One region of the Arthrobacter sp. UCD-GKA genome, then DNA from elsewhere that is predicted to be linked to it. Evidence: riboswitches for the same ligand, from Rfam matches in the RefSeq annotation. Region 1 holds a riboswitch; each other region holds the start of a gene.
What was found. Region 1 has a riboswitch for S-adenosylmethionine ahead of BLJ79_RS10400 (ABC transporter substrate-binding protein). Riboswitches for the same ligand answer to the same signal wherever they lie in the genome.
Positions count from the first base shown of each region.

Region 1 (4,205 bases):
GGCGATCGGGGCGGAGACGTGGATGGCCAGCACGAGCACCGGAACGGCGATCGAGGCGAAGGACCCGTCCGGGAACAGCGACATGATTCCCAACTTGATGGACAGCACCTGCAACAGCACCAGGCCCAGCCAGAACACCGGGACCGCAGCGAAGAGCGGCGGCAGGTTGAGCACCACCCGCTTCAGCCACGTGTTGCGTGCCAATGTGGCCGCCGCGACCAGCGCCACCGCGAAGATGACCGCGGTGACGAAGGCGCTGGAGGCCAGCACCAGCGTCGAGCCGACGACGGCGCCGATGCGTTCGCCGACCGGCTGGCCCGAGGCCAGCGAGTATCCGAAGTCCCCGGTGAAGAGGCCGACCAGTTGGCTGAAGTACTGCACGATCAACGGCTGGTCGTAGCCGTACTGCGCCTTCATGGCGGCAATGGTTGCCGGGTCGGCCGCAGCATCGGCTGAAAGGAAAATCGTTACCGGGTCATTGGGCAGCAGCTGCACGGCCAGGAAGACCAAGGTGTAGGCAAGCCAAATGACGAGCAAGGCTTGTCCGATGCGTCGCGCGATGTATGCGGCCATGGTTGGCTACTTTCCGGTCTTCCAGGCGCCCTGGAAGATCGGGGCGGTGCCGGAGGTGAATTCGACGTGTGCGTCGGAGTTGCCGCCGTAGACCTGGACTTCGTCCCACAGGACGAGGGACAGGGCCTTTTCGGTGACCAGCTGGCGCTGTTCCTCGGCGACCAGTTCCTTGTGCTCCGATTCGCTGGTGGCGGCACGTTCCTTGGCGAAGAGTGCGTTGAGCTCGGTGTCGGCGTTCAGCGTCTGGGTGTTGTTGGCCGGCCCGAAGACCGGGCCCAGTCCGCCGTAGGCAAACTGGCGGGTTCCGAAGAACTCGATGTTCTTATCGATCATGGCCGTGGCCAAGAATGTGTTGTCGGCGGCGCGGTTGATGAGCTTGACGCCGATTTCGCGCCACTGCTGCTCGATCAATTCGAAGGCAGGCTTGATGACGACGGAGTTGTTCGAGCTGGTGATGGTGAGTTCCAGCTTCTTGCCGTCCTTCTCGCGGAAACCGTCGGCTCCCACGACCCAGCCTGCCTCGTCGAGCAGGGCCTCGGACTTTTCCGGGTTGTAGGCCAGGTCCGCGGACAGGTCGATGAATCCGGGTGCCGCGTGGTTCAGGACCGAGTCGGCGATGACGTAGCTGTCGGAAAGCACGGTGTCCTTGATGGACTGGCGGTCGATTCCGACCTGGAGCGCTTGGCGCACCTTGGCATCGGCGAGCTTGCCGCTGCTGATGCGCACCGCTGCCATGTTGGTTGTCAGGTCGACGCCCTGGGCCGGAAGGACCTGGTCGCCGCTGCTCTTGAGCGCCTGCTCGTCCACGGGCTGGAGTCCGCGCACCAGGTCGACCTGGCCGGTTTGCACGGCGCCGGCCCGGTGGGCGACCTCGGGCAGGTACTTCACCACGAGCTTGTCCAGGTATGCGGCACCCTGGTTGGGGGCCGTTTCCGGCGCCCACTTGTAGTCGGCGCGCTTGGCGAAGGTGACTTCCTCGTCGGTCTTCTCGGATTCAAAGACGAACGGGCCGGATCCGACGATCTTGGCGATCGCCGACTGTCCGGCGTTGTCCAGCTTCAGCGTTGCCGGGGAAACCAGGCCCGCGGTGACCGAGGAAGTGGCCCGCAGGAAGTTGGCGTCCGCTGCCTTGAGCGTGACCTTGACCTGGTTCTTGCCCACCACTTCGGAGGACTTGTAGGAGGAGAAGTCGACGTTCGGTGCGACCTGCGCGTCCTTGATTCCCAACCCGAGCGCGTCGAGGTTTTCCTTCACGGCCTTGGCATCGAGCGGAGTTCCGTCGGAGAACGTCACGCCGTCCCGGATGGTGAAGGTGATTTCCGTCTGGTCCTTGTTTGCCTCGAAGTCGGAGGCGATCCAGCCCACGAGCTTTCCCGATTCCGTGTCGAAATAGGTCAGGCGGTCCAGCACGCTGTTGAGGACGTTGGACTTCTCGTAGAAGCGTGCGGCCTGGGTCTGCCAGTTGTTGATCGGGGTGACCTCCGCATAGACGAAGGTTCCTCCTTGGACCGGCTTGGTGCTGACCGGGCCGGCCGCGTTGCCCGTTGTCTGGGCTCCGGCCCCGCACGCGCTCAGTGCAAGGGTGGCGACGGAAAGGACCGTAAGGATCTTGACGCTGAGGCTGGCGCGAATACGTCGCTTGGCCGGTGGGTTGGTGTTGCCCATGAGTATTTCCCTCTCGGTTCACCCGAGGAACGCCGCGACATGGCTGGTCCATCGGATACCGCGTGTGGCATGACGGTATTCGGTGGACCGCGCAGAGTTTGGCTATCTCCATCGGTCCTGGCGGTAGCACCGGCTCCCCGTGACGGGAGTGGTTGCTGCGACGTCAACGAGCCAGGTCTCTCAGTCGCTCTGGATGGTGTGTGCCCGCAAGCGGCTGGTTGCCGGCTTCGAACACTTCAAGTGTGTTGCAGGATCTTCGATATGACCAAGGAGATGGACCCCGCGGTGAAACAAACCGACGCAATGGGTCGAGTTTGAGGATAAATCGCTTCACGCAGTGTCACAAGACCGATTGTGAAGCTTCGATTTTCGGCTGCTTGCGTCATCATCGCGTCATATTGATAATGACGCGCTGGACTCGGCGGCACTTCAGCGTCCGGCAAGACGCATTGCCGAGCACAACGGCCGAGTCTGGCAGTCCCCGGCGTCCCCAGGCTTTGCGTCCACGGCCACGGGGAACACCGAAGGATCCGTTCTGGCACCTCAAGGCCGCAAGATGAGCGACCCCGCCTGATCGCAAGGTTTTCCGGCGTTTGCCCAGGACTTTACGCTTAGGCCCCCCGTAATCGTAAAGTCCCATGCTTGGCCACCGCTTACGAGCAGCGGCCCAACGTATGCCAGTGCGCCCCGAACATGGTTGGATCGGTTCATGAAAAGCACGTTGTCGCAGCGCGCCAGGCATCGCAGGTTGCGCGTTCTGGGCATGCTCGCCGGCGGGGTCGCCGCCACGGCACTGACCGGCCTCCTGGGAGCCTGGGTTTATGCTCCGGCTGTTGGCTGGACAGTCGCCGCGCTGATTTATAACGCCTGGGTGTGGATCACCATTGCCCCCATGGACCATGCCCGCACCGCGGCCCACGCACAGGAGGAAGACCCGGGTTTCCAGACCACGGACCTGCTGATCCTCTTCGCGGCCATCGGTTCCCTGGCCGCGGTCGTGATGGTGATGGCCGGCAGCAGGGACCTTGCGGTAGGCGCCAGGTTGCCGTTGGCGCTGTTGGCACTGACCTGCACCGCGATGTCGTGGTTGATGGTCCATACGCTCTACACGCTGCACTACGCCATGATCTATTACGGCGGCACACCCGGCGGCATCGAATTCAACCAGGACGAGCGCCCGCAATACACGGACGTCGCCTACATGGCATTCAGCGTGGGCATGACCTACCAGGTCTCGGACACCAGCATCACCACGCGCGAAATGCGCTCGGCAGTCTTGCGCCACAGCCTGCTGGCTTTCCTTTTTGGCACCGGCATCCTGGCCACCACCATCAACCTGGTGGTCAGCCTGGCGGCTTAAATGACGTGGGGAGGCGACACACCATAGGTGCGCCGCCTCCCCAACCGGCAGGGGCAATCCCTTGCTATTGCCTACTTGACCTCGGCGTTCGAGAACCGGTAGTTTGCCGCGCGGTGCGAGTCCTGCACGCGGTCGCCCTTGCCGAAGAGCTTGTTGCGCAGCGTGCCCTCGACGTATTCGGTCGGGTAGGCGCCTCGGGCCTGCAGCTCGGGAACGATGAACTCCACGATGTCCTCGAAGGTCCCCGGGGTGATGGCGTAGGCCAGGTTGAACCCGTCCACGTCGGTGTCCTCGACCCACTCGATGAGCTTGTCGGCAACCTCGGTCGGCGAGCCGACGGTGATCGGTCCGAAGCCGCCAACGCCCACCCACTCGGCAAGCTGGCGGATCGTCCACGGCTTGCCCGAATCCCCGCTGGCCTGCTGGAACATCGCCACGGAGGACTGGATGGCGTTGGACTTCACGTTGTCGCCGATGACGTCGTCCGGGCCGTAGGTGGACAGGTCGACGCCCATCCACCCGGAGATCAGTGCAAGGGCGCCGTCGATGTCGGCGTAGGACTTGTAGTCCTCGAACTTGGCTTGCGCGGCGGCGGAATCCACGTCCG
Region 1 is NZ_MOLR01000005.1:163,433-167,637, reverse strand. It holds gene BLJ79_RS10405 (ABC transporter permease) at 1-573, opposite strand, end outside; gene BLJ79_RS10400 (ABC transporter substrate-binding protein) at 580-2,238, opposite strand; SAM riboswitch class I at 2,344-2,438, opposite strand; gene BLJ79_RS10395 (DUF1345 domain-containing protein) at 2,948-3,598, shown strand; gene BLJ79_RS10390 (LLM class flavin-dependent oxidoreductase) at 3,670-4,205, opposite strand, start outside.

Region 2 (4,205 bases), on a different contig from region 1:
CGCTACTTCCGCAGAGCTTGACCGCCAGCTGGGCCTCAATGAGACCATCATGCGCACCAAGATCACCCGCCCGGAAGAGGCAAAGGTCGTTGCAGAGTAATTCTGCTCTTCGATCTTCGTAGAACAACACTTTAGGAGGCTCCAATGGCAGGCGAGACAGTCATTACGGTTATTGGTAATTTGACCGCTGACCCGGAACTGCGTTTCACCCCGTCAGGATCGGCCGTGGCGAACTTCACCATTGCATCGACCCCGCGAACCTTCGACCGCCAGACCAATGAATGGAAGGACGGCGACACGCTGTTCCTCCGTGCGTCGGTGTGGCGTGAGGCTGCCGAAAACGTCGCTGAGACGTTGACCAAGGGCATGCGCGTCATCGCCCAGGGCCGCCTCAAGTCGCGTTCCTACGAAACCAAGGAAGGCGAAAAGCGTAACGTCACCGAGCTCGAGGTCGATGAAATCGGCCCGTCGCTGCGTTACGCCTCCGCAAAGGTCACCCGTACCCAGCGCTCCGGCGGTGGCGGTGGTGGCTTTGGTGGTCAACAGCAGAACGCCGGCGCTAACGCCGGTGGATTCGGCGGCGGCAACCAAGGCGGCGGCGGTGGATTCGGCGGCGGCAACGCAGGCGGAAACACCGGTGGCGGCTGGAATGCACCCGCGGCCGATCCATGGGGAGCTCCTGCCGGAGGAAACAACGGCGGATGGGGCAACCCGGGTTCCGACGAACCACCTTTCTAAACAAATTTATTCACCATCCCGCAGAAAATTCTGCGGGCTCCACCTGATAAAGGAGCTCCACGATGGCTAAGGCTGAACTCCGTAAGCCCAAACCAAAGTCCAACCCCTTGAAGGCCGCTGACATCACTGTCATCGACTACAAGGACGTAGCATTGCTGCGCAAGTTCATTTCGGATCGCGGAAAGATCCGTGCCCGTCGCGTTACCGGCGTTTCCGTACAGGAACAGCGCAAGATCGCACAGGCCATCAAGAACGCGCGCGAAGTGGCATTGCTGCCTTACTCCGGCGCTGGCCGCGGCTAAGGAAGGTATACCAACATGGCAAAGCTCATTCTGACCCACGAAGTTACCGGCCTTGGTGCCGCAGGCGACGTCGTCGAGGTGAAGACCGGTTACGCACGTAACTACCTTCTCCCGCGCGCCTTCGCCATCACCTGGAGCAAGGGCGGTGAGAAGCAGGTTGAGTCGATCAAGGCCGCCCGTGCTGCTCGCGCCGTTGCTTCCCTGGAAGAAGCACAGGCACTTGCCGCTTCGATCTCGGCCAAGCCGGTCAAGCTGACCGTCAAGGCCGGCGCTACCGGTCGCCTCTTCGGCACCGTGAAGACCGAGGACATTGCCAAGGCTGTTGCAGCCGCTGGCTTGGGCTCGATCGACAAGCGCAACATCGAGATCAACGATCACATCAAGTCGACGGGTAACTACTCGGCGACCGTGCGTCTGCACACCGATGTCTCCGCGACCGTTGCACTGCAGGTTGTTGCCGCCAAGAAGTAATTTCTTGCGCATCCGCCGTCTTGGCTGACGGCAAACCACTGTGGACCCCGCCGTTGGCGGGGTCCACAGTGCTTTAAGGTCAGCCCCGGGCCCCAGTCCCCGCGGACCGGGCTGGCCGGGGTCTGGCGCATGGCCCCGGCGTCCCGTAGCTTTGCGGCAGGAAACCGCTGCCGACCGGTTCCGCAGTCCGACCCGGGCCACGGACCCTGCAGGCCGCTCCAACAGGAAGGCACGAGCATGAAACTGACACTGACCGAATTCGTGAGCTTGGACGGGGTCTGCCAGGGCCCCGGGGCTCCCGACGAAGACACCACCGACGGATTCACGCAGGGCGGATGGTTCGTCCCGCACATGGATGCGGGGTTCGTCGACCAGGCCGCGCAATGGCTGGCGCAGGCCGACGGGCTGCTGCTGGGCCGCCGCACCTACGAGGCCTTCGCACGGGACTGGCCGCAAATCACCGACCCGGACGACCCTTTCACCGCCCTGATGAATTCGCTGCCCAAGTACGTCGCTTCGCAGACGCTGGCCGAGGGAACCTGGAACCCGACGACGGTCCTCTCCGGCGACGTTGCCGCCCGGGTTGCGGAGCTCAAGGCACGGCCCGGCAGGGAACTGCAGATCCACGGCAGTGGCAGGCTCGCGGGATCGCTGCTCGCCGCGGGGCTGATCGACGAACTCCGGCTCGTGGTGGCTCCCGTCGTCCTGGGGCACGGCCGGAGGCTCTTCCCCGACGGCGGAGCGCCGGCGGGACTGCGGTTGGCCGACAGCAAGGCGACGGGAGGCGGTCTGGCCATCCTGGTCTATGAGAACTCCGGAATCCCGGACTATGCGACCTACACGGGTGCCTCGGACGTGGGCTGAACGGCCACCTGCCCCCAAGATCGCCCTCGGATGTCCGCATCGCGCCAGATGATCGCAGGATCTTCGATTCTTACGCTTCATGACCTCGTGTGTCGAAACAAACTTTGACGGAGTCGCAATATTTCTCCTAACGTTAGTGGTGAATCAAGAGCGTCAACGTTCAAGCCCTGGCTTGTTGGCCGGCAACCCTCTCACGGTGGTGGGGTGCTCCAGGTGATGATTCGGCCTACCGGAACCCCGGGGGCAAGTACCGCACACCTCGCTGTTCCATGCGTGCATTTCACGCAGCAGCGAAGGTGGGCCGAAGCCGAAGGATTGAGCACCATGACACTCACCTCTGACCTCACACCAGATACCCTGCGCAACGTCTTTGCCCAGCATCCATCCGGCATTGCCGCACTCTGCGCCATCGTCGACGGGCAGCCGCAGGGAATCGTGGCCTCGTCGTTCACGGTCGGCGTATCCATGGATCCGCCGCTGGTGATGTTCGCGGTCCAGAACACTTCGAAGACCTGGCCGCTGGTGCGCACCAGCGGGCGCATCGGCGTTTCGGTGCTCAGTGAAAAGAACGAGGGCGTCTGCCGACAGATCGCCTCCAAGTCCGGGGACCGCTTTGCCGGGCTTCGCCTGGATTCGACCGACGAGGGCGCACTGTTCCTGCATGACGCCACCCTGTGGCTCGACTGCTCGATCGAGCAGGAGATCCCGGCCGGCGATCATCACGTGGTGCTCCTGCGCGTGCACGGCCACCAGACGCACGACGAGACCAATCCTCCGTTGGTGTTCCACGGTTCGGCCTTCCGCCGCCTGGAGGCCCAGCAGCTGGTCTCCTGAAGGCCACCGAAACGCGAGGGCTCCCCGCCCGCCACCCCGAACCCATGATTCGGAGCGGTAGGCGGGGAGCCTTCTTCGTTGATGCGGTGTTCAGCCCTGCGGCTGGACATGGACCACGTCCATCATGTGCCGGTACCCGTCGCGGGCCAGCCGGGCCAGGACCTCGACATCGACATCGGCAAGCTTGTTTACGTACAGGCAGCCCGCTCCTCGCTTGTGCTTGCCGAGCTGAGCCAGGAGAGCCGGTGCCGTCGGTGCGTTGGTCAGCCCGTAGAGGGCCAAATTGGAGGAACGCGGTGAAAAGCCGATGGCGGCCGCATCTCCCTCTCGGCCGGACTCGTATTTGTAGTGATAGGTGCCGAAACCGACGATCGTCGGTCCCCACATGGTGGCGGTCCGGCCGCTGGCCTCTTCCATCATCTCCAGCAGGAGCTCGGCGTCAGCGCGCCGCGTCGGGTGTGGCACCGCCGCAATGAACTCGTGGGGATCAATGAGTGTCGGTGCGGTCTTGTTGGCGGCCATGCGGCCCAGTATGTCAGGGCTTGGTGATGTGCATCAATGCCCGTAATCCCCAGATCCGTGGCGAGCTCCGGCGTGTCTGTGGATAGCTTGTGGGTAACTCTGGAAACGGGGGTGGATTAACCGCGGAATCTCGGGGTTTTTGTATGTATAACCCACTTTTACGCCTGTGGAGGATGTGGATAACTAGTTTGTATCCACAGGTGTGGAATTGCATAAGCCCTAGTCAGAAGCCTGTAGTAATCAAATATCTTGTGTAATCCACAACGTTCTCCCCAGACTGTGCACACAACACGCCGCGAGGTTCACAGGTTATCCACACGCCTTGTGGATAACCGTGTTGGGTTTGGGGGAAAACAGGTCTATGGTGACAGTGTTCCCCACCTATTTCCACAGGTTCGTGGTGCCTTGCGGCACGTGTGAGCTTGGACCTAACGAATCGTCCGTGCTCCTTGAGACACTGGAAAGGTAATGAAG
Region 2 is NZ_MOLR01000003.1:75,864-80,068, forward strand. It holds gene rpsF (30S ribosomal protein S6) at 1-100, shown strand, start outside; gene BLJ79_RS05395 (single-stranded DNA-binding protein) at 145-738, shown strand; gene rpsR (30S ribosomal protein S18) at 801-1,040, shown strand; gene rplI (50S ribosomal protein L9) at 1,056-1,511, shown strand; gene BLJ79_RS05410 (dihydrofolate reductase family protein) at 1,749-2,375, shown strand; SAM riboswitch class IV at 2,518-2,631, shown strand; gene BLJ79_RS05415 (flavin reductase family protein) at 2,700-3,209, shown strand; gene BLJ79_RS05420 (DUF1801 domain-containing protein) at 3,300-3,731, opposite strand.
Region 2: linked by a shared signal. The riboswitch ahead of BLJ79_RS05415 (flavin reductase family protein) and the one ahead of BLJ79_RS10400 (ABC transporter substrate-binding protein) in region 1 are both predicted to bind S-adenosylmethionine.

Region 3 (4,205 bases), on a different contig from region 1:
CGATTGTTTTCCACGTAGTTAACTGTAATAAAATGATTCGAAGGTTACCAGTCGACGCTGGAAACCGAGACCCCACTTGATCAAAGGAACCCCATCATGGCTGACATTGTTATCTCCTCCAGCAAGGAAGAAGCCGAGAAGCAGACCCAACCCGCGGCCCACGAGTGCGCCTGCGGCGATCATGATGCCGAACTTCCGGAGCTTGACGCCCGGTCCATCCCACACGCGATCCGCCACGCCACGATCTTTGGAGCCCTGGATTCCCTTGCCGCGGGTGCCGGCCTGGTCCTGGTGGCGCCGCACAACCCCCTGCCGCTGCTGGACCAGCTCGAAAGCCGGGCGCCCGGCGCATTCGAGATCAGCTACCTCGAAGAGGGGCCGGAGGCCTGGCGCCTGCAACTGGTGCGCAAGGCCTAGAAACCCCGGAGGAAGACCTATGGGGCCCGGCCGACACGGCCTGACCCCACAGCTCCGTGCCTTGGCACGCCCGATGCCGGCGCGCCAAGCATGCGTTCGCTATTGCCCGGCGCTGTCCGCTCCGGCGATATTGACCATCCAGTCGACGCCGAACTTGTCGGTGAGCATGCCGAACCAGTCGCCCCACGGGGCCTGAGCGAGTTGCTCTCCGATCTTGGCTCCGTCGATGAGCTTCTCCCAGTAATTTGTCAATTCTTCCTTGTCGTCGCCGCTGAGGGTGACGGAGATGGCGGTTCCTCCCTTCCATTCCATGGAAGCGGGGGTGTCGGCGGCCATCAGGTTCAAGCCGTTGGGTGCACGCAGGTGCCCGTGCATGATCTTGTTGTTGTCGTCGTCCGGGTAGTCCGTCTTGGCGAACTCGAAGTCCGCGAAGGGACGAAGGTCCAGCTCGCCACCGAAGACCGACTGGTAGAACTCGAGCGCGGGACGCGCCGTGTCGCGGAAGCTGATGTAGGGGTTGAGGATCGTGGCCATGGTGTTCTCCATCGTTTGGCGGGGTTCAACAACTAGCAATTCTGCCCGGCACACCCGCTCCCCGGAACCCTTGCGGGCGGATGTTTGCCGGGTATCCGCCGGGAAACGGGCAGGGGCGAATGGTGCCGCGGCCCCGCCCGCTTCGAAGCAGGGCTTGGCAACGGCCGCGCCGATGCCGCACCCCGGGAAATCCCGCGGCAACCAGGATGTCGAAGCGGAAGATCGCAACTAAAATGAATGACATGACTTCACCGTTTTCCGATTCCCGTCCCGACCCGGGATCGGCCACCGACTCCACCGCACTCGATCCGCTGATCGAGGATGTGGAAAAAGAGTTCTCCATGATGGTCGTCAAGGCGCGCCAGGCCATCCGCAGGCGCGCCGCCTCCATCCACCCGGAGCTCCAGCCCCTGGGCTACAAGGTGCTCTCCATCCTGGCCCGCGAACAGGCCCAGCAGCAGATCATCCTGGCCGAGGAACTCCAGGTGGACAAGGCCACAATGAGCCGGATGATCAAGTGGCTCGAGGCCAAGGAACTGGTGACCCGTGTACCGGACCCGAATGACGGACGGGCCATGCTGGTCAGCATCACAGACGCGGCGCGGGCCGGCGTGACAGCCTCGAGCGCCGCCTCGCGCCAGCTGCTGCGCAACAGGCTGATTTCCTGGGAACCCGAGGAAATCAAGCGCTTCTCCGACCTGCTGGCCCGGCTCAATGCGAACGACCAGCCCCAACACCGCAAATAACTTGGCTCCATGGAGTTCCCGGCCCCGGCCCTTCACACCGAAGGGCCGGGGCCTCTTTCATGCCCGGCGCCAGGGGCGCCCGCTTGGTACCGAGGACCACACGTGCATCAAAGCCGGAGCCTCCGGCACACCAGGCCGTCCAGCAGTTCGAAGATTATTCGTACATCTCGATTGAAGCGGCCATTCCCATTCGCCCAACAGCCTCATGTCGCGGCCTCAGCGGACACTTGTTCGACGAAAGGCGATTTTGTCGTGACGATTTGTTAAGCACCCACCTTGCCTCCGTGGTGCGGCTTCGGGAAGACTCATCAGCAGAATCACGAGTTCCCGCCATTCACGACCCTGGTCGGCGGGACGGCAACCCTCTTCGTCATAGCGGGGTGCTCCAGGTGAAGATTCGACGCCGCCCGACCGGGCCGGCGTAAGTATGGCGCCGTGCGAGCGCATGCGCCAACCACGAAAGGATCCGTTTCCCATGTCCGAAACCCTGATCGAAAACACCCTGGACTCCGTTCGCGCAAAGAAGCTCACCGCAGCCGGCACCGCCTGGGGCGAGCGCATCTCGCAGAACACCACCAGCGCTGCCCTGACCTTCAAGGCCAGCGGCGTGTCCACCGGATCGGTCTCCAGCGAGATCACCGCCGGCAAGCACCGCTTCATCGTCGACGAGCCCGAGGCATTGGCCGGGGACGACGTTGCAGCCAGCCCCGTCGAGTTCGCCTTGGGCGCGCTGATCTCCTGCCAGGTTGTGGTCTACCGTCTCTACGCGCACCAGCTGGGCCTGAAGATCGACTCGCTGGAAATCAACGCCGATGCGGACCTGGATGTGCGCGGGCTGTTCGGCATCGAGAAGACCGTCCGCCCCGGCTTCGGCGAGGTCCGCCTCACCGTGAAGATCCAGGGCCCGGAAACCCGCGAGCGCTACGAAGAGCTCCAGGCTGCCGTGGACGAGCACTGCCCGGTTCTGGACATCTTCACCAACCCGACGCCGGTGAGCGTCGAATTGGTCACCGCAAGCTAGCGCCACCATGATCCGGCCGCGGGCCGGTGCCGATCGAGGGGATCGGCACCGGCCCGCGGCTCTTGGTTTCCGCCAGCGCCCGGGTGCCGGTTATCCCTCGGTCGAGGTGATCTCGTTGGGCACCTCGGGCAGGTCGACGGTGCCGGAGACCTTGCCGGTCTTCAGGTCCACGAGGTGCAGCTGCTTGCTTTCCGGTTCGGTGACGTAGGCGATTGGGCCGGAAACGTGCACCGTCGGGCGCGGCTGCTGCCAGTCGACCGGCTCCTCCCACGCCTCGACCACCGCGATGGCCTTCTTTTCCTTGCCCGTCTTCACGTCGTAGACGTGCAGCTTGCCGTCGGTGCCCAACAGCAGTGCGTCGCCCGAGGCGCTGCGGGCCAGGGAGCGGAACGAGTAGCTGTAGTCGATGTCGATGAGTTTCAGGGAATTGGACGCGGTGTCCGTCAGCGAAAAGGTGCGCGGGCGTTCAAGCTCGGCGTCCTTGTCCGTCTTGTAGTCCCCGAGCACCACGGTGGAGGCCGCGGATCCGGCCTGGTTGCCGATCCGACCGTAGGCGTCCGGGGCGTCAAGCTTGGCAATCTTGTCGCCCTTGATGACCAGGATGCCGTCCTCGCAACCCACCACCATGGCCTCGTCCTTGGCGACAGCCTCGCCGTGGACACCCGGGCACTGCGTGGACTCGGACACCGTGGTGCGTCGGTGTCCGGCGTCCGGGGCGGAGAGCAGCTTCACCGCGTTGACGGCCTCGGCATTGCCGTCGGTGACCATCAGCGTCCCGTCCCCGCGCCGCACGGCCACGCCGTGGTGGGCCTCGGGCAGTGCAACGTCGTCGGTGCGCGGCAGTTCATGGTTGGCGAGCTTGGCGGATTCGAAGATGTTGATCTTGCCGGTGGCGTCGTCGAAGAGGGCTGTGTGCCCGGCATGGACCACCGCGTGCCCGGGCTTCCCGGCCGGGAAGACCAGCTCGGTCAGCGACGGTTCGGAGACGTAGTGGTGTGAGTGCTCCCCGTGCTTCTCGGACCAGGCCCCGGCATCCAGGACCCTGAATCCCCCGGCGGTGGAGACGAGCACACGGCGGCCATCGCCCGCGGGATTGACGCGGTTGAAACCCGCAAGCTTGTGCTCCGAGAGGACCGAGCCGTCGCGCGCATCGGCAACCAGCAGCCCCCCGTCGTAGGTCAGCACGAGCCGCGGCGTGGCCGAGCCTGCCTCGGACACCACCGGAGCCGGGGCCGATGGCGCGGCCTCGCTTCCGGGTGCGGCCGTGCCGGGGGCCGCGGAGGCACATCCGGCCAGCAGCGTCCCGGTGGCCAGGACCGCCAGCGCTCCCCACCGCCTGCGCCTGAGACGGACAGTCGAATGGGCAAGGGCAAGGGGCTTGTTGCGTGTTTTGTGATGTGACATGGCGACAACAGTAAGTTAAATGAGAATCATTCGCAAAAGCGAATCTGTTGCATCCCACCCGCCGGCCACGCAGAAGGGCGGGC
Region 3 is NZ_MOLR01000004.1:210,472-214,676, forward strand. It holds gene BLJ79_RS07255 (DUF2249 domain-containing protein) at 97-417, shown strand; gene BLJ79_RS07260 (VOC family protein) at 517-951, opposite strand; gene BLJ79_RS07265 (MarR family winged helix-turn-helix transcriptional regulator) at 1,194-1,697, shown strand; SAM riboswitch class IV at 2,013-2,131, shown strand; gene BLJ79_RS07270 (OsmC family protein) at 2,173-2,718, shown strand; gene aztD (zinc metallochaperone AztD) at 2,809-4,122, opposite strand.
Region 3: linked by a shared signal. The riboswitch ahead of BLJ79_RS07270 (OsmC family protein) and the one ahead of BLJ79_RS10400 (ABC transporter substrate-binding protein) in region 1 are both predicted to bind S-adenosylmethionine.

Region 4 (4,205 bases), on a different contig from region 1:
CGTGGACGACACCATCGTGGTCACCGCGCTGCCACGCCCGCTGCTGGCCGCCTGGAATTCCTTCGTCCTGTCCGAGCACGCCCGGCTGGCCACCCCGGGGATGCCGGTGATGATGGAAAAGCTGATGCGCGACAAGCCCGGCGCACCCACCTTCTACCTGTCCACCGGCGCCTGGAACGTCGCCCAGACGCTCACCCGCTTCCTCTCGCGCAACCTCTACCCGCAGGGCCCGCTGCTGCTGACCGACTGGGGACCCACCGACAGGGGCTGGTTCCGGTCGGGCATGCAGCACAAGGCCGACCAGCTGCGCCGCCTGGCCAACGAGTTCCCGGGCCTGAAGTGGCTGCTGATCGGGGACGACGGCCAACACGACCCCTACCTCTACGCCGAATTCGCCAGGCGCTACCCCGACCACGTCGCGGCGATCGTGATCCGCCAGCTGACCCCCTCGGAGGCCGTGCTCGCAGGCGGGCGCAGCCAGGGGATCCTGAATTCCACCCCGGGGGTGCCGTGGGTGTACGAACCCGACGGGGCGCGCATCGCTGAAAAACTTCAGGCGTTGGGCCTCATCAGCCCCGACGCCGAGCCGGGGCCGGGGAAGTGAACGAACCCAAGCTCCGCGTCGAGGTCCCCATGCGCTGGGGAGACATGGACGCGTACGGCCACATCAACAACGTGAACCTGGTCCGCATGATGGAAGAGGCACGCATCGCCGGGTTCGGCGTGCCCGGCGGCACCGGCAAGCCCGGGATCGAGCCGATGGTCGACCTGTTCTCCGCGGTCCCGGAAAACACCCAGATCCTGGTGGTCGAGCACCGGGTGCGCTACGTCAAGCCGCTGGATTACCGCAACGTACCGGCGCACGTGGATCTGTGGATCAGTGCCATCAAGGCCGCAAGCTTCGACATCTGCTACGAATTCCACGATCCGGTCGACGGCGGGGTGTGCGTACGCGCCGCCACGACCCTGGCGTTCTTTTCCGTCGAGACCCAACGGCTGCTGCGGCTTTCCGCGGAAAACAAGGAAGCAATGGCCCGCTTCGGGGCCGAGCCGATCTTCCGCTAGGAACGCTGCAGCTCGGCCGTCAACGCGTCGAAGTCGCGGGCCAGGGCCTCGTCGCGCTCGAAGCTGCACGGTTCAAGCGGCTCGGTGCTGAAGGAGAAGTAACCCAGCCCCGCGCTGCGCCGTGGGTCGGCCGGAAGCGCGAGCGCCTTGTTGTGGAAATTCACCCGGCCCAGCGAGACACCCTCGGGACGGGCGGGGGCAATGCGCAGGAGATGCGCGATCACCGGAAGGTCGTGGGTGAAGACCTGGTGGTGCGCCCCGCCGGCAAAGACATGCAGCGTGAGCCCCTGGACGGGGGAAACCATGACCTCCACGTCGGCCGGAACCCACAGGGTGGGTCGGGCCATCAGGGACTTGACCGCCCGCGGATTGGTGCGGTGGCCGGGGTGGAAGGACGTACAGGATCCGGACGGGCATGGCTGGTTGCGCAAGGGATGGCGCCTTTCGTGTGCTCTTGTCCCCGGGGCGGTTGCCGCCAAGGACCGCTTCGTCATCCGAACCACCCGTGAAGCATGGGGTTGGTGTGTCGCCGGGTCGGAGCCCATATCTGGCGCGCATCTCGTGAAGCTGGTTTCATCGTACCAAAACCGGGCTGAAGATTTAGGGTGAAGGTATGAGACTGATCTTGATCCGCCACGGGCAGACCGCCTCGAACGTGGCGCAGGCCCTGGACACCGCAGCCCCCGGGGCGCCCCTGGATGAGACCGGGATTGCGCAGGCGCAGGCGCTGGTGGAGCGGTTGGGTGCCGAAGGGCAGGGCGTCAACGCGGTGTATTCCTCGACGTTGCTGCGCGCCAGGATGACGGCCGGTCCGTTGGCGCAAGCCCGCGGCCTGGAAGTGGCCGAGCATGCCGGGCTCACCGAGATCTCCGCCGGCGAACTGGAAATGCGCACCGACCGCGACGCCCAATTGGCCTACCGTGACGTGTTCTTCCGCTGGCTCTCGGGCGACCTTTCGGCCCGGGTCCCCGGCGGCGAGGACGCCCGCACCGCCCTGGATCGCTTCGACGCGGTCATCGAAGGGGCCAAGAACGCTGGGACCGGAAAGCTGGTGGTGGTCAGCCACGCGGCCATGCTGGTGACCTGGCTTGCGTCCCGGAGCGCAAACTTCGACTCCAAGCTGCTGGCCCCCGTGCCGTTGGCCAACACCGGTGTAGTGACCCTGGAGAATGCGACGGGATCGAGTTGGAGGCTGCGCAGCTGGCAGGGCCGGCACCTGGACTAACGGCATTTTTTTGGGGACCGGGACCGCTTGTGCAGCGTGCCGGGTCTCGGGCACATGACGCGGGCATTGGCTAAGCAGGGGCTTGGTCGATTAGGCTAGGCTTATCTTCCCTAATCCACAAAGGCGGTAATTGGTGAGCATCCAGCGTTCGGCACGTCCGGTTCGGCCCCAGGTTGTCCTCGAGGTTTTGGCCAGCGAGCAACTGTCCCGGCACATGATGAGACTGACCTTCGGTGGTCCGGGATTCGTGGATTTCCAGGACAAGGCGGTGTCGGACCGCTACGTGAAGATCCTCTTCGCCAAGCCCGAGCTCGGACTGGTGCCCCCGTACGACCTGGATGCCTTGCGTGAACAGTTGGCCCCGGAGGACTTCCCGGTACGGCGCACCTACACGCTGCGCCACGTGGACCTCGAAGCCCAAACCGTGCAGATCGACTTCGTCATTCACGGCGACCAGGGATTGGCCGGCCCATGGGCGCAGAACGCCAAGATCGGCGACCAGATCTGCTTCAACAGCCCCGGCGGGCTCTACACGCCGAACCCGGAATTCGACCGGCACCTGCTCATCGGCGACGAGACGGCGCTTCCGGCGATTTCCGCCGCCGTCGAGGACATGACCCAGGAGATGGTTGGTGACATCTACCTCGAGGTATCCGGTCCCGAGGACGAGGTCCAGCTGGATGTGCCGACCGGAGTTACCGTGCACTGGCTGCACCGGGGCGGGTACTTCACCCCGGAAAACACCAAGCTCGAGGAAACCGTACGCAACGCGCAATGGCACGAAGGCAGTGTCCAGGTCTTTGCCCACGGCGAGCGGGAGACCATGAAGTCGCTGCGGGCCTACCTCAATGGCGAGCGCGGCGTGGACCGCCGGGCCATGTCGTTGTCGGCCTACTGGGCCTATGGCCGAGCCGAGGATGAGTTCCAGGCCGAGAAGAAGACTCCCGTCGGGCAGATCTTCCCCGAGGCGCTTAGCGCCTAGCGAAGTTTCGGGCCGGGGCCACGCGGACCCGCCCGTCGACCGGATCGATCCTTGTGTCGATCCGGGTGCCGTACACCTGGGAGAGCAGCGCGCCGCGGGCCACATCCGCAACTTCGCCCTGGGCCACGATGCGGCCGGCATCCAGCATGATGAGCCGGTCTGCGTAGGCCGCTGCCGCATCAAGGTCGTGCAGCACCGCCACCACGGCATGGCCCTCGCGGGCCAGCTCGCGGGCGATCTGCAGGGTGGACTCGGCGTGCTTGATGTCCATGGCCGCCACCGGTTCATCGAGCATCACCACCCCGGCCCGCTGGGCCAGCACCCGGGCGAACGCCGTGCGCTGGCGCTCGCCGCCGGAGAGGGTGGTGACGGTGCGTCCGGCCAACCCGTCCAGTTCCGTGCGTGCCAGAGCGGCATCGATGGCGTGCTCGTCCTCCGCGCCCTGTGGCGTGTTGCGCCAGGGGGTGCGCCCGAATCGGACGACCTCGGCGACGCTGAATCCGAAGGCCACGTGCGAGTCCTGGCCCATGACCGAACGCAGCCGACCGGCCTGCGCCGCACCCCAGGAACGCAACGGCTTTCCGGCCAGTTCGATGCTTCCGGCATCGGGGCGCAACGATCCGGCCAGCAGCGAGAGCAACGTGGACTTCCCGGCCCCGTTGGGCCCGATGACCACGCAGAGTTCCCCGGCATGCAGCCGCACATCCAGCGGGTGGATGACCAGTTTCCCCTTGATCGAGTAGGAAATGTTCTCGGCCTGAAGCAGGGGATTCACAGGACACCTTGTTGCTTGAGCGTGGTTCGCAAGAGGATGAAGAACACCGGGCCGCCGACGAGCGCGGTGAAGATGCCGATGGGCAGGTCCGCGTAGGGGATCGCGGTGCGGGAGACCAGGTCGGCGACGGCCAGCAACAACGAACCGCCGAGCGCCGA
Region 4 is NZ_MOLR01000010.1:206,393-210,597, reverse strand. It holds gene BLJ79_RS17595 (App1 family protein phosphatidate phosphatase) at 1-604, shown strand, start outside; gene BLJ79_RS17590 (acyl-CoA thioesterase) at 634-1,065, shown strand; gene BLJ79_RS17585 (hypothetical protein) at 1,062-1,496, opposite strand; SAM riboswitch class IV at 1,511-1,632, opposite strand; gene BLJ79_RS17580 (histidine phosphatase family protein) at 1,679-2,290, shown strand; gene BLJ79_RS17575 (siderophore-interacting protein) at 2,424-3,272, shown strand; gene BLJ79_RS17570 (heme ABC transporter ATP-binding protein) at 3,262-4,047, opposite strand; gene BLJ79_RS17565 (FecCD family ABC transporter permease) at 4,044-4,205, opposite strand, start outside.
Region 4: linked by a shared signal. The riboswitch ahead of BLJ79_RS17585 (hypothetical protein) and the one ahead of BLJ79_RS10400 (ABC transporter substrate-binding protein) in region 1 are both predicted to bind S-adenosylmethionine.